2 regions of the Streptomyces sp. NPDC047081 genome follow, and region 1 is predicted to be linked to the other one. Evidence: riboswitches for the same ligand, from Rfam matches in the RefSeq annotation. Region 1 holds a riboswitch; the other holds the start of a gene.

Region 1 (7,298 bases):
CGTCGTCCTCCCAGCTGTCCCAGAGCCGGCGCACGACCTCGACGTAGTCGGCGGCCTCGTCGAAGTGCTCGGTGAGCCGCTCCTGCCCGGCCGGGCTCCGGAGTTCGGCCAGGTCGAGCGGCGGGAAGGTGCGGCGGCCGAAGTGGTCGGCCTCGTGCGGGCGGGCGCTGATCTGCACGCGCAGACCGGCGCGGCCGGTGCTGACGTAGTCGAGGGTGGCGATCGCCTTGGAGATGTGGAACGGCTCCGTGTGGGTGGCGATCACGGTCGGGACCAGGCCGATGTGCCGGGTGAGGGGCGCGATGCGGGACGCGATCAGTACGGCGTCCAGGCGGCCGCGTACCTGGTCGGTGCGGCCGTCCAGCTCGCCGTAGTGCGAGGACTGGAGGCCGAGCCCGTCCTCGAAGGTCACGAAGTCGAGCAGGCCGTGCTCGGCCTCGGCGACCTGGTCGGCCCAGTATCCGGCGGTGAACAGGTCGCGTGGCCGGGCCACTTGCTCGCGCCAGGAGGCGGGGTGCCAGCCGGTGCCGTCCAGGGCGACGGCGAGGTGCAGACGGGAAGCGGGGGTTGAGGACACGAGGGTGCCTTTCCTGGAGGTCCGTACGAGATCACGCCGGCTGCGGAACAGGGCGTACGGCGGCTGGGAGCGCAGCGAATGGGGGTCCCCCGGCCGAAGGCTGGGGGAGGGTCAGGAACAACAGAGCGCGCCGGCCACGCGCAGAAGGTCGATGTGGGGCCGGGAGTGCAGGCGGACGCGGCGGCCGAGGACACGTGTCATCTCTCGCACCTCCGCCGGTTCGCGCGAACAGTCGCCTTCGACAGGGACAACGGCACGGCTATGCCGTTTCTTCCAGGCCTGCGGCACCTGTTCGTCGTACGAGCGCGAAGACCGAACGGCGGCGCAGGGTGAAGCCGATCGACTCGTACAGGCGGATCGCGTTCGCGTTGCCGGCCGCGGCGTGCAGGAAGGGGTGCTCGCCGCGTTCCTTGATGCCGGCCGCGACCGCGCGGACCAGGCGGGTGGCCAGGCCTCGGCCGCGATACGCCGGGTCGGTGCAGACGGCGCTGATCTCGGTCCAGCCGGGTGGGTGGAGGCGTTCGCCGGCCAGGGCCACGAGGCGGCCGTGGTGGCGGATGCCGAGGTAGGTGCCCATCTCCACGGTGCGCGGCAGATAGGGGCCGGGTTCGGTGCGGGCGATCAGGTCGAGGATCTCGGGTACGTCGTCGAGGCCGAGGCGTACGGCCTCGGGGTCGGGCTCGGCGCGCAGGGCGGTGTCGACGAGCTGGACGCCGTGGCCGGTGCGGACGACCTCCCAGCCCGGGGGCGGCTCGGTCACGCCCCGGACGGAGGCGGTGCCGCCGGGGCCGACGAGGGTGGCCAGGTCGGCCCAGGCGCGCGGGTCGCCGAGGTCGGCGACGGCGTGGAAGGGGGCCACGTCGGCCGGGTAGCGGGCGGCGCGGCCCACGCGCTCGGCGAAGTGGGCGTGCGGGCCGGTGAGCGCGGCCCAGGCGGGGTTGTCGAGGATGTGGGCGGCGGTGGCTTCGATGCTGACGGTGGACATGGTGTGACGGTCTCCAGGGTGGGGCTCCGCCGCGGGTCGGCGGCGGAGCCCCGGCGCGTGACGGCGGGTCAGGAGTTGTCGAGGGGCAGGCCGGGCGGGTTGATCTCCGACTTGGCGACGGCGTCGTTGGAGAGGTTCCAGGCCTTGAGCCACTGGGCGTACTGGCCGTGCTCGATCAGGTAGTTGATCGCCTCGGACAGGGGCTTGGCGAGGCCGCTTCCCTTCTTCGCGGTCGCGGCGATCAGGCCCTGGAGGTCGGCACCCGCGCCGGAGTACTGGCCCGCGATCTTCGTCGGGTTGGGCGTGCTCGCGGTCTGGGTGACGTGGTAGGAGAGGTTGGGGCTGGGGCCCAGGTAGGCGTCGATCTTGCCGCTGTTGAGGGCCAGGTAGATGCTCGGGCTGTCCTGGAAGTACTTGACGGTGAGCTTCTTGCCCTCCTTCTCCAGCTTGGACTTCCACTCCAGCAGGATGCGCTCCTGGTTGGTGCCGGCGCCGACCGAGATCGTCTTGCCGGCGAGGGCCTCGTAGTCGCCGTCGAAGCTGAACTTGGAGCTCTTGAGCGTCTCGAAGGCGAGGTCGTCCTTGCGGTAGGAGGCGAACTCGTACTTCTGCTTGCGCTCCTCGGTGTCGGTGATGTTCGAGAAGCCGACGTCCACCTTGCCGCTGTCGATGCCGACGAAGAGGTTCTCCCAGGTGAACCGCTTGACCTCGGGCTTGAGGCCGAACACGGCGGCGACCAGGCGGGCCAGGTCGGACTCGGAGCCGGTCAGCGTCTTCTGGTCGCTGCCGATGAAACCGAGCGGCGGGGAGCCGGAGGGCAGGGTGCCGGAGCCGATGACCAGCTTGCCGCTCTTTCTGATCGCGGCGGGCAGCTGGGCGCTGATGGACTTGACCTCGGAGACCTTGAGGGTGGTCTCCTTGGCGGCGCCGTTGGAGACGAGACCGACGGTGACCGTGCCGGTGGCGTCGGACGTCTTGGTCGCGGCGTCGCTGTCCCCACCGCAGGCGGCGAGCCCGGTGGCGAGGGTGGCGACGGCGGTCGCCGCGGTGATGCCGCGTATCAGGCTGCGTCGGGAGATGTGGGTGGGCATGGCTGTTCCTTAGGAGATGAGAGAAACGGTGGTGCGGGGAAAGGAAGTTGACGGTCGGTCAGAGGACCTTGCTGAGGAAGTCCCTGGTCCGCTCGTGCTGTGGCTTGTCGAGGACCTCGGAGGGCGGGCCCTGCTCGACGATGCGGCCGTCGTCGATGAAGACGACCCGGTCGGCGATCTCGCGGGCGAAGCCGATCTCGTGGGTGACGATGACGAGGGTGGTGCCGCTGGTCGCCAAGTCCTTGATGACGGACAGGACTTCACCGACGAGCTCGGGGTCGAGGGCCGAGGTCGGCTCGTCGAAGAGGATGACGCCGGGGCGCAGGGCGAGGGCCCGGGCGATGGCCACGCGCTGCTGCTGGCCGCCCGACAGCTGCCGTGGATAGGCGGTGGCCTTGTCGGCGAGGCCGACCCGGCCGAGGAGTTCGCGGGCGAGCTCCAGGGCCTCGGGCTTGGTCAGCTTCCCGGTGGCGACGGGGGCGGCGGCCACGTTGTCGAGGACGGTCAGGTGCGGGAAGAGGTTGAAGTTCTGGAAGACGAACCCGATCCGGCCGCGCTGCGCCAGGATGGCCCGCTCGCTCAGCTCCTTCAGCCGCTCCCCCTGCCGGCGTACGCCGATCAGCTCGCCGTTGAGGCTGACATGGCCGATCTCGGGCTTCTCCAGGTGGTTGATGACCCGCAGCAGGGTGGACTTGCCGGAGCCGGACGGGCCGAGGATCACGGTGACCTCGCCGGGGCGGACGGTCAGGTCGACTCCGTTGAGGACGCGGTGGGCGCCGTACCACTTGTGCACGTCACGCACCTCGACGGTGGCGGCTCCGGTGTCGAGCGTGGTGGCGGTCATACGGCGGCCTCCCGGCGGATGCGGGCGCGCAGGTCGGCCAGGACGGCCCGCAGCTTCTGGAGCGGGGTCGGCGGCAGGGAGCGCGTGGCGCCCCGGGCGTAGTACCGCTCGACGTAGAACTGGACGACGGAGACGACGCTGGTGAGGATCAGGTACCAGACGGTCACGACGAGGAGCAGCGGTACGACGTCGCCGGGGTAGGTGGCGCCCATGGACTGGGCGACGCCGAACAGGTCGAGCAGCGAGACGTAGAAGACCAGTGAGCTGCTCTTGATCAGGCCGATCAGCTGGTTGACGTAGTTCGGGGTGATCGACCGCAGCGCCTGCGGAAAGACGATCTTCCGGAACTGGTAGCCCTTGGGCAGGCCGAGGGCGGCGGCCGCCTCGTGCTGGCCCTGGTCGACGGAGAGGATGCCGCCGCGGACCACCTCGGCCGCGTAGGCCGCCTCGTTGAGGCTGAGGCCGATCACGGCGATGACCATGTCGGTGGCGAGCTTCGACTCGTCGAAGGAGAAGAAGGCCGGTCCGAAGGGCACGCCGACGCTCAACGTCTTGTACAGGGCCGAGAAGTTGTAGAGGAAGAGCAGGACGACGATGAGCGGGATGGAGCGCAGCGCCCACACATAGGTCCAGCTGACCGCCCGCAGCACCGGGCTCCTGGAGAGCCGGGCCAGGGCGAGCAGGATGCCGCCGAGAAGGCCCAACACCGCGCTGTAGGCGGTGACTTCCAGGGTGATGAGCAGGCCGTCGAGGATGGTCGGGCGCAGGAACCAGTAGCCGAAGCGGTCCCACTGGTAGAAGGGGTTGGTCGCCAGGCCGTGCACGAACTGGGCCGCCAGGACCAGGACGACGGCGGTGGCGATCCACCGCCCGGGCCGCCGCAACGGCAGAACTCGCTGTGCGGCAAGGGGCTTTGACGGTACGTCGGTGGGCGGCGGTGCCTCGGTCAGGGACACGGCGGTGCCTGGGGGTTCGGTCATGGAGGGCTCCGGCAAGGTCGGTCGACCCCCGGACACGGCGAAGTCGGCGTACTACGAGTGCAGGACGCGACGCACGGGCACCGGGAGCTGGGCGGACAACGGCACACCGCGGGCGCGGTGTTCGTCAGGAACGCGGGGGCTGGGAGGAGACGTCAGCCCCGACAGCGGGCACGGCCCGGTGCGGTACACAGTGCGCTGCTCACCCGGAGCAGATCGACGCTCCGGTCCGCGACGAGCACCTTCGCGTACGGCCGTACGCAGCCCTCGGCGCGGCGCGTGGCCGTCCTGGAGGCTGCGTACATGTCCGTCACCGTGCTCTTCCGGCCCCTGGGGCCACTCGCGCTTACCGAAACGTCATCCGGTCCGGTCGTCACCTGGGGCACCCCACCGCGTGCGAGGGTTGCCGGTCAGCAAGCCAGGGCTTGTCGCTGACACTCATGACCGTTCTGGGTCGCAGTGAAGCCAATCGCCCGAACGTATGTCAATGGTCGTCCACTTGATGGACAGGCTCAGGGCCGGTCGACCTGCGGTCCGGCGCCTTTGCCGTCCGCAGCGTGGGTGGCCCAGTCCAGGATCTGGACGGCGGCTCCGGCGGCCTCCAGGCCCTGGCAGCGGGCGTGGTGGCGGCGCTCGATGCCGGGCAGGTCGAGGTGCCCGCCGAAGGCCGGGTGGGCGGTGAGCCGGCGGGCGTAGGCCCACAGGGCGGGGTGGTCGGCGATGCGCTGCACCGCGGCGGCGTCGAGGTGGTTGCGGTGCACGGTGTCGAGCTGGACCAGCGCGACCCACAACTCGACGTCCGCGGCGGTGATTTCGTCGCGGATCATGTAGGTGCGGCCGTCGAGCCAGCGGTCGAGGGCGCCGAGGGTTTCCAGCAGTGTGCCCAGTGCCATGTCACATACCACTGGCTCCCCGCCGGCCGACCCGGCCCGCTGTGCCGCCTCCTCGATCCCCTCCGCGCACATCCGCTCCACGGCCTCGATCTCCGACTCCGCCCCGCACGGGTACAGCGAGAGCCGCTCGCCGCCGAAGCGCCGGGCCAGGTCGCGCATGATGTCCGGCGTGTGCGTGCTGACGATCCGGCCGGACCAGTCGTCGCTGAGCACCGGTCCGACGGCCGGCCCGGCGTACCGGTGGGCGGTGGCCTCGTACAGCGGACGGAGGACGGAGTGGCCGCCCTCGGCACAGTCGGGGACGGCGGGCAGGAGGGTCGCCGGACAGATGGTGTCCAGGCCGAGCAGGGCGTGGGTGACGGCGATGCGCAGGCCGTCGGGACACGCGGTCGACAGATGGAGCCGGTAGCGGCCCGGCACGGCGTAGTGGCCGCTGCGCGCGTCCCGGCCGATGCGGCCGCGGAAGGCGGGCGCGGGCCGGTCGGCTGCGTGGGCGGCCAGTGGTGTGACGGTCATGACTCTCCCCGGGAGCGGGCGCGGACGTACGCGCGGCGGTAGCGACGTCGGGCGAGGGAGCAGGGCTCACCCGTGCGGGCCGGACGGGACGACACCCTCGTAAGGCGTCCGTCGGCTCGGGATGGGCGCGGCTCAGCCCTGGAGGTCGATCGCGCTGCAGACACGCTGCAGATCGATGTGACGGCGGGAGGTCAGAAGAGGCGAACGGCTCACTGGGACGGTGACCGACTCAAGGCGCCTCATGTTTCCCTACCTATTCACTAGGATTCCTCTCTGGGAGTGTCGATCGAGGTGGGGACGGCGTCAAGAGGGCCGTCCCGCATCGCGGACAGCCGCATGGACAGCCGCCTCTCGGACCACAGCCGCCACTTCCTTCCCCGGTGCAACCATTCCGCGTCAGGGCTTGTCTGTTGTTGCGGAACTCGCGTTCCCCAGCAGTTAGTCCGCCCGACGCCGACGCTTCACCTCCGAGGACCCCCCATGCTCCAGAGCTCTTCCGGCCTCCGTCCGCTCCGCCAGACCGCCGGCGCGCTCGGTGCCGTCGCCGTACTGGCCCTGGGCGCCGTGCCGGCCGCCGCCGACGACGCCTCCACGGCCGAGGTGACCCTGGCGAAGATCCCCGCGGTCGACGGGGTGAGGCCGGGCAACGGTTTCGAGGTGCCGGTCGCCTTCACCAACACGGGCACCGCGGCGGCGGACAAGGTCTGGCTGACGTACTCCGTCACGCGCGGCCTGAGCCACACCGAGCTGCCCGCCAACTGCCTTCGCTACGAGGTGCCTTCCTACGACGAGGCACCGAGCAAGTCCGAGGCGATCTGCGAGTTCGACCAGACCGTGGAGCCCGGGGCCGTCTACGCGCCCGAGCAGCCGCTGGCGCTCAGGGCGCTCGACCGTGCGCTGTACGACCGGTTGCGCGTGACGGTGGAGACCGGCGAGCCCTCCCCCGACGAGAACGCGAGCGCGCCGGTGCGCGGAACGGGCCCCGCGGTCAAGCTCGTTGAGCAGCCCGACGCCACTCCGGCCGGGCCGCGCGACGGCTCGCACCCCGACTGGGACGCGGCCGACGTGAAGGTGACGGCGGACAACACGGCCGACTTCCGGGTGACGGGGGCGGAGCTGAAGGGCGCGGTCGGGGACACGGTGCCGCTCACGGTGAAGTTCACGAACGCGGGGCCTGCGTGGGTGCTGCGGGACGGCGGGGTCTCGGTGACCAAGGTCCGCATCAAAGTGCCGTCCGGTACGACGGTGACGAAGGCGGACGGCTTCTGCGACAAGGTGGAGGCCGGAAGCTACGAGTGCGGCACGAGCCAGTCCTGGGAGGACGAGGGCGACGGGGAGACGTACACCTTCAAGTTGCGGATCGACAAGGCGGTGTCGGGGACCGACGGTGCCGGGGGCTCCGTGTCGCTCGCCGG
Region 2 (7,298 bases), on a different contig from region 1:
CGAGGTGCTCAAGGCACAGGGCGTGAAGTACCCGTACGCACTGCCGCTCGGGCCCGAGGAGGCGCAGGCCGAGACGATGCAGTGGCTGCTGAGCGGCGGGGGCGGCTACACCGACACCGTCGGCACGTACGGCATCGACTCCGCGCAGAACGTCGACACCTTCACCTGGCTCAAGGACGACCTGGTCGACAAGGGGCTGACGGGGCCGGTGGCCCCCGGCAAGCTCAACCGCGCCGCCGCCTTCGCCGCCTTCGCGAGCGGTGACGTCGGCATGCTCAACGGGCACCCCTCGCTGATGAAGATCGCCGCGAAGAAGGGCGTCAAGTTCGGCATGGTCCCGATGCCCGGCGTGGACGGCGCGACCAAGAACTCCATGGGCGTCGCCGACTGGATGATGGCCTTCAAGAAGAACGGCCACGCCGAGCAGGTCGGGGACTTCCTCGACTTCGTCTACGACGAGAAGAACGTCCTCGACTTCTCCCGCGAGTACGACCTCCTGCCGGTCACCAACTCCGCGTCCGAGACGATGAGTTCGGCCAAGCAGGACGCCGACCTCAAGCCGTTCCTGGACGAGCTGCCGCAGTCCGAGCTGCCGCCGGTGGACAAGACCTCGTGGGCGGCCGTGAGCGCGGCGGTGAAGAAGCGGATAGGCCAGGCGGTGACCGCGAACGGCAGCCCGGCGGCGACGCTCGCGCAGCTGCAGTCCACGGCGTCCATGGCGGAGAGCGGGCAGTAGCCTCCCGCTCCTCCGGAGGGGTGACTGTCAGTGGTGGGCGCTACGGTTCGTGACATGGAAGAGGAGCAGCAGCTGGGGGAGCGGGAGCGGGCCGTACTCGCACTGGAGCGCAGGGGGTTTACGGGCCCGGGCGCGAAGGAGCGGGCGATACGGGAGGAGCTGGGGCTGGCTCCGGTCCGCTACTACCAGCTGCTGAACGCGCTGCTGGACGACGAGCGGGCGCTGGCCCACGACCCGGTGACGGTGAACAGGCTGAGAAGGGTGCGGGAGCGGCGCAGGGGTGACCGTTAGGGTCGCCGTATGGGCACCCATGACACGGACACGGACCCCCTGCCGACGCCCGCCACCCGGGCCGGCCGTGACGGACTCGACGCGATCCTGGCCAACCCCGGCAGGTCGGTGATCGCCCTCGACTTCGACGGCACCCTCGCCCCGATCGTGCCGGACCCCGAACAGGCCCGCGCCCATCCGGACGCGGTCCCCGCGCTGGCGCGGCTCACCCCGAAGGTGGCCTCGGTCGCCGTGGTGACCGGCCGCCCGGCGGGCGTCGCCGTCCGGCACGGGGGCTTCGCGGGCGTGCCCGGCCTGGAGCACCTCACCGTCCTCGGGCATTACGGCGCCGAGCGCTGGGACGCGGTCAGCGGCGAGGTCACGGCTCCCCCGCCGCACCCCGGGGTCGCCGCGGTCCGCGCCGAACTGCCCGGGTTCCTGGACCGGGTGGGGGCCTGGCAGGGCACGTGGATCGAGGAGAAGGGCCGCGCGGTCGCCGTCCACACCCGCCGGGCGACCGACCCGCAGGCCGCGTTCGACGCCCTCCGCGAGCCCCTCACCGACCTGGCCACCCGCCACGGCCTGATCGTCGAACCGGGCCGCCTGGTCCTGGAACTCCGCCCACCCGGCATGGACAAGGGCGTCGCCCTCCTGGACCACGCCCGCGAAACGGCCGCGACGGCGGTCCTCTACGCCGGCGACGACCTGGGCGACCTCCCGGCGTTCGCGGCGGTGGAGAAACTGCGGTCGGACGGCGTGCCGGGCTTGCTGGTGTGCAGCGGCAGCGACGAGGTGACGGAGCTGCGGGAGCGGGCCGACCTGGTGGTGGAGGGGCCGGAGGGGGTCGTACGCCTACTGACCGCTCTGGCGGCTCAACTCGGCTGATCCACCAGGGCGTTCAGCTGGTCCAGGAACCACTGCGCCGGTGGCAGCGCCGTCGCCGCCGCGGCGAGCCGTTTCGTGCGCTCGGCCCGTTCCTCCACCGGCATGGTCAGCGCCTCGTGCAGGGCGTTCGCCGTGCCGATCACGTCGTAGGGGTTCACCACGAGCGCGTCCTTGCCGAGTTCCTGGAACGCCCCGGCCTCCCGCGACAGCACCAGCGCGCAGCCCTCGTCGGAGACCACCGGCACCTCCTTCGCGACCAGGTTCATGCCGTCCCGGATGGGGTTCACCAGCGCCACGTCGGCCAGCCGGTACGCCGCCAGCGAGCGGGCGAAGTCGTCCTTGACGTGCAGGACGACCGGCGTCCAACCCGCCGTCCCGTACTGGGAGTTGATCTCCTCCGCCAGCCGTTGCACCTCGGCCGTGTAGTCCCGGTAGACGGCGAGGTCCTGCCGGGAGGGGTAGGCGAAGGCCACGTGCACGACCCGCTCGCGCCACTCGGGGCGGTCGTCGAGCAGCTGCCGGTACGCCAGCAGCCCGCGCACGATGTTCTTCGACAGCTCCGTCCGGTCCACCCGGACGATGGTCCTGCGCCCCGCGCCGATCTCCTCCCGCAGCGCCGCCATCCGCTCCTCGACGTCCGCCTCGTGCGAGCGCGCGTGCAGGAACTCGGCGTCGGCGCCGAGCCCGTGGACGCCGATCAGCGTCTCCCGGCCGGTGCGGCGGCCGTCGCGCAGGTGCTCGATGGTCCTGGGGGCGCCCGACGGCCACCTGGAGACCCAGCGCTCGACGTCGACCCCGTCCGCGCACTTCTGGAACGCCGTTGCCCACCGCCAGGTCAGGAACGCCACCCGGTCCGCCCCGAGCATGCCCTCCATCAACCGCACCTGAATGTCGTCGGGCAGCATCCGGAAGTAGTCCTCCGGCGCCCACGGCGTGTGCGAGAAGTGCCCGATCCGCAGATCCGGCCGCAGCTCCCGCAGCATCCCCGGCACCAGGCACAGGTGGTAGTCCTGTACGAGGACCGCCGCACCCTCGGCCGCCTCCTCCGCCAGAGCTTCGGCGAACGCCCGGTTGTAGGCCTCGTACGACTCCCACTGCCGCCGGAACTCCGCGTCGAACACCGGCTCCAGCGGCGTCTGGTACAGCATGTGGTGGACGAACCAGAGGACCGAGTTCGCGATGCCGTTGTACGCGTCCGCGTGCACGTCGGCCGGGATGTCCAGCATCCGTACGCCGGCCTCGCCCTCCCCGCGCCGTACCGCCTCGCGGTCGCCGTCGGACAGCGCCGAGCACACCCACAGCGCGCCCGCGTCCGGGCCGATCGCGGACAGACCGGAGACCAGCCCGCCACCGCCCCGCTTGGCGGTCAGCGAGCCGTCCTCCGACACCTCGTACGAGACCGGGCCGCGATTGGACGCGACCAGCACGGGGGCGCTCTGCGATGAAGCCATGCCTCGAACCCTAGCCCGGCACCCAACCGCCCAAACGTTCCCCGTCGGCCGCGGGCCGGTGGGGGCTGGTCGCGCCCGTCTTACGCGGCCTTTCTCTCCAGGTACTCCCGGATGTCCACCATCGGCGGCCGTTCCTCCGTGTCCACCGAATAGGTGCGCGGCTCGAAGCCGTCCTCGCCCCGCTCGAACTGGGTGAGCGAGGGGCGGATCAGGTGGCCGCGGGCCAGGCGGAGCTGGGCGGTGCGGTAGATCGCCGCCGCCATACGGCCGAGCGCCTGGCCGTCCTGGTGCCGGTGCTTGCGGACGCCGACGTCGACCTGGGCGAGCGCGTCGAGACCGACGAGGTGCAGGGCGTCGACCAGCATGCCGAGCTCCACGCCGTAGCCGACGGGGAACGGGAGCTGTTCGAGGAGGGAGCGGCGGGCCGCGTACTCGCCGCCCAGCGGCTGCACGAAACCGGCCAGCTGCGGCCAGTGCATGTTCAGCAGCGGGCGGGCCATCAGCTCGGTGACCCGGCCGCCCTGCCCGGCCGCGCCGGCGAGCGGACGGTCGTACATGCCCTTGACCAGGTCGATCCCGGGGTCGGTGAGCAGCGGGCCGACGATTCCGGACACGAAGTCCGACGAGAAGTCCTTCAGGTCGGCGTCGATGAAGCAGACGATGTCCCCGCTCGTGACCAGCAGCGAGCGCCACAGCACCTCGCCCTTGCCGGGGACCGTCGGGATGCGCGGCAGGATCTCGTCGCGGTGGACGACCCGTGCGCCGGCCGCCTCGGCGACCTCGGAGGTGCGGTCGGTGGACCCGGAGTCGACGACGACGATCTCGTCGACGAGCGGGACCTGTTGCATGAGGTCGTGACGGATGATCGCGACGATGTCGCCCACCGTCTCCTCCTCGTTGAGCGCGGGCAGCACGACGGAGACCGTCTGGCCCGAGCGGTGCTTGGCGGCGAGGATCTGGTGCAGCGGACGGTCTGTGACGGACCAGGAGCGGGTGCTCAGCCAGCGCTCGACTTCTTCCAGCACGTAGGCGGCTCCTCACATGTGTCTCGCGGTTCGGACGACTATCTCAACTGTCCTGGCCTTCGGTTACAGTCTTGAACAACGTCGATGACCATCGCATGTCCGAGATCGTTGAACGAACAATCGAATACCGCTCATCCAGAGGGGCAGAGGGATACGGCCCGATGAAGCCCCGGCAACCCTCCAGCCGGTCTTTCCACGTCGTCGTGGTGAGGCTCCCGGCTAGGGAAGGTGCCAAATCCGTCTCACGGCGAGATGCGTCGTGAGGAAGATGAGGAGAAAGGGCCTCGCCTCACATGGCTGCGCAGACTGTTGCAAGCACCACGAACCCCACCGTCGACCTCGGTCCCGCCGCGGCGCTTTCCTGCCGCGAGTGCGGTCACCGCGTACCGCTCGGTCCGGTTTTCGCCTGCGAGGAGTGTTTCGGCCCGCTGGAGATCGCGTACGACTTCTCGGCCTACGACACCGAGGAGCTCCGCAAGCAGATCGAGGCGGGACCCGCGAACATCTGGCGTTACGCGCCGCTGCTGCCCGTTCCGGCCGACGTGGCCGAGAAGCCGAACATCAACCCCGGCTGGACCAAGCTCGTCCAGGCCGACAACCTCGCGCGCGAGTTCGGCGTCGACGCCGGCAAGCTCTTCGTGAAGGACGACTCCGGCAACCCGACGCACTCCTTCAAGGACCGCGTCGTCGCCCAGGCCATCGAGGCCGCGCGCGCCTTCGACTTCACCACCCTCTCCTGCTCCTCCACCGGCAACCTCGCCGGTGCGGTCGGTGCCGCCGCCGCCCGGGCCGGCTTCCGCTCCTGCGTGTTCATCCCGCACGACCTGGAGCAGGGCAAGGTCGTCATGGCCGCGGTCTACGGCGGCGAGCTCGTCGGCATCGAGGGCAACTACGACGACGTGAACCGTTTCTGCTCCGAGCTGATCGGCGACCCGGCCGGCGAGGGCTGGGGCTTCGTCAACGTCAACCTGCGGCCGTACTACGCGGAGGGGTCCAAGACCCTGGCGTACGAGATCTGCGAGCAGCTGGGCTGGAAGCTGCCGGACCAGCTGGTGGTGCCGATCGCCTCCGGTTCGCAGCTGACGAAGATCGACAAGGGGCTGCAGGAGCTGATCAAGCTCGGGCTCGTCGAGGACAGGCCGTACAAGATCTTCGGCGCGCAGGCGGAAGGGTGCTCGCCGGTGTCGGTCGCCTACAAGGCGGGGCACGACGTGGTCCGGCCGCAGAAGCCGAACACCATCGCCAAGTCCCTCGCGATCGGCAACCCGGCGGACGGGCCGTACGTGCTGGACATCGCGCGCCGGACCGGCGGTGCGGTGGAGGACGTGAACGACGAGCAGATCGTCGACGCGATCAAGCTGCTGGCGCGCACCGAGGGCATCTTCGCGGAGACCGCCGGTGGCGTGACCGTGGGCGTCACGCGCAAGCTGATCGAGAACGGCGTACTCGACCCGACCCTCACCACGGTCGTCCTCAACACGGGCGACGGCCTGAAGACCCTCGACGCGGTGGCCGGGACCGGCCTCACCGCCACCATCCGCCCGAACCTGGACTCCTTCCGAGAGGCTGGCCTCGCATGAGCGTCAACGTCCGCATCCCCACCATCCTGCGTACCTACACCGGCGGCCAGGCCGAGGTCTCCGCCGAGGGTGCCACCCTTGCCGAGGTCATCAGCGACCTGGAGAAGAACCACACCGGTATCGCCGCCCGGGTTCTCGACGACCAGGGCAAGCTGCGGCGGTTCGTCAATGTGTACGTGAACGACGACGACGTGCGGTTCGAGCAGGGGCTGGAGACGGCGACCCCGGACGGTGCGGGCGTCTCGATCATCCCGGCCGTCGCCGGAGGCTGATTATTACCGTCGGTAACGGCGGTCACCAAGAGTTCACCGAATTGCCCCCTCCGTGAGAGAAGCGGAGGGGGCAATTCTGCATGGTTGAGCACGGTACAGTTGGGGAACCTGCTGCTTCCCGCATGCCGGACGCATATGAGTACCGGCTCCGGGTGCAACAAGAAGCAGCCAAAGTGTGCAGGTCTTTTGCGGCTTATGTTCCCTTTGTGGGGCCCGACTTGCCCTGAATTCAGGCGAATTCTCACTACATTCCGGACCGGTTCCGTCCAGAATTCTCGTCCGATTGACCTGTTGCAGACGGCAGTTGGACAGATACATTCAGCCGCGGTCGACGCGTTCCGGCGCACGCCCCCAAACCGTGGGGGGTGAGGTCTGACCCGGATCCGCGAAGTGCGGATCTGTGCAAGGGCCAGTAATAGGGGAGTTAGGCATGGCTCAGGGCACCGTCAAGTGGTTCAACGCGGAGAAGGGGTACGGCTTCATCGCGGTCGACGGTGGTGCGGATGTTTTCGTCCACTACAGCGCCATCCAGATGGACGGGTACCGCACCCTGGAAGAGGGCCAGCGGGTCGATTTCGAGATCTCGCAGGGTCAGAAGGGGCCGCAGGCGGACATGGTCCGACTGGCGACCAGCTGAAGCACGCGCCGGGCAGTAACAGCGTCGTTCTTCGTTCTTCTTCGGAGGGCTCGTATCCCATGGGGAGTCATGGGTTACGAGCCCTTCGGCATGCCCGGGGCGCGCGTCAGGGCCCGTCGGGGCCCGTGGGAGACCTGGCCGATCCCCGAGAGCCGCTTGCACTCGCATGGGTCGAGTGCTAATCATTGGCGTTAGCACTCTGAAGGTGAGAGTGACAAAGAAGGACCGGGTCGGTGAGGCCCGCAGGCCGGGTGGGGCAAGGAACCACGAGGTGTGCGAGCCGTCCGTCGCGGGCGCGGGCGCGGTCCGAAGGAATCACCCCCAGTCCTGGAGGGACCACTTCACATGGCCAAGATCATCGCGTTCGACGAGGAGGCGCGGCGCGGCCTCGAGCGCGGCATGAACCAGCTCGCGGACGCCGTGAAGGTGACGCTCGGCCCCA

What was found. A riboswitch is a leader RNA that binds a small molecule or an ion and turns the genes downstream of it on or off. The one in region 1 is predicted to bind S-adenosylmethionine.
Region 2: linked by a shared signal. The riboswitch ahead of thrC (threonine synthase) and the one ahead of ABZ848_RS16850 (amino acid ABC transporter permease) in region 1 are both predicted to bind S-adenosylmethionine.

The regions. Positions count from the first base shown of each region.
Region 1 covers NZ_JBEYUY010000007.1:369,947-377,244, reverse strand. Annotated here, with positions in the region: gene ABZ848_RS16875 (LLM class flavin-dependent oxidoreductase) at 1-577, opposite strand, end outside; gene ABZ848_RS16870 (putative leader peptide) at 689-778, opposite strand; gene ABZ848_RS16865 (GNAT family N-acetyltransferase) at 837-1,562, opposite strand; gene ABZ848_RS16860 (transporter substrate-binding domain-containing protein) at 1,631-2,653, opposite strand; gene ABZ848_RS16855 (amino acid ABC transporter ATP-binding protein) at 2,712-3,497, opposite strand; gene ABZ848_RS16850 (amino acid ABC transporter permease) at 3,494-4,477, opposite strand; SAM riboswitch class IV at 4,812-4,920, opposite strand; gene ABZ848_RS16845 (glutathione S-transferase C-terminal domain-containing protein) at 4,987-5,883, opposite strand; gene ABZ848_RS16840 (putative leader peptide) at 6,016-6,126, opposite strand; gene ABZ848_RS16835 (hypothetical protein) at 6,364-7,298, shown strand, end outside.
Region 2 covers NZ_JBEYUY010000011.1:70,013-77,310, forward strand. Annotated here, with positions in the region: gene ABZ848_RS22130 (extracellular solute-binding protein) at 1-736, shown strand, start outside; gene ABZ848_RS22135 (DUF3263 domain-containing protein) at 791-1,027, shown strand; gene otsB (trehalose-phosphatase) at 1,037-1,891, shown strand; gene ABZ848_RS22145 (trehalose-6-phosphate synthase) at 1,879-3,342, opposite strand; gene ABZ848_RS22150 (glucosyl-3-phosphoglycerate synthase) at 3,423-4,367, opposite strand; SAM riboswitch class I at 4,496-4,642, shown strand; gene thrC (threonine synthase) at 4,661-5,947, shown strand; gene ABZ848_RS22160 (MoaD/ThiS family protein) at 5,944-6,219, shown strand; gene ABZ848_RS22165 (cold-shock protein) at 6,650-6,856, shown strand; gene groL (chaperonin GroEL) at 7,202-7,298, shown strand, end outside.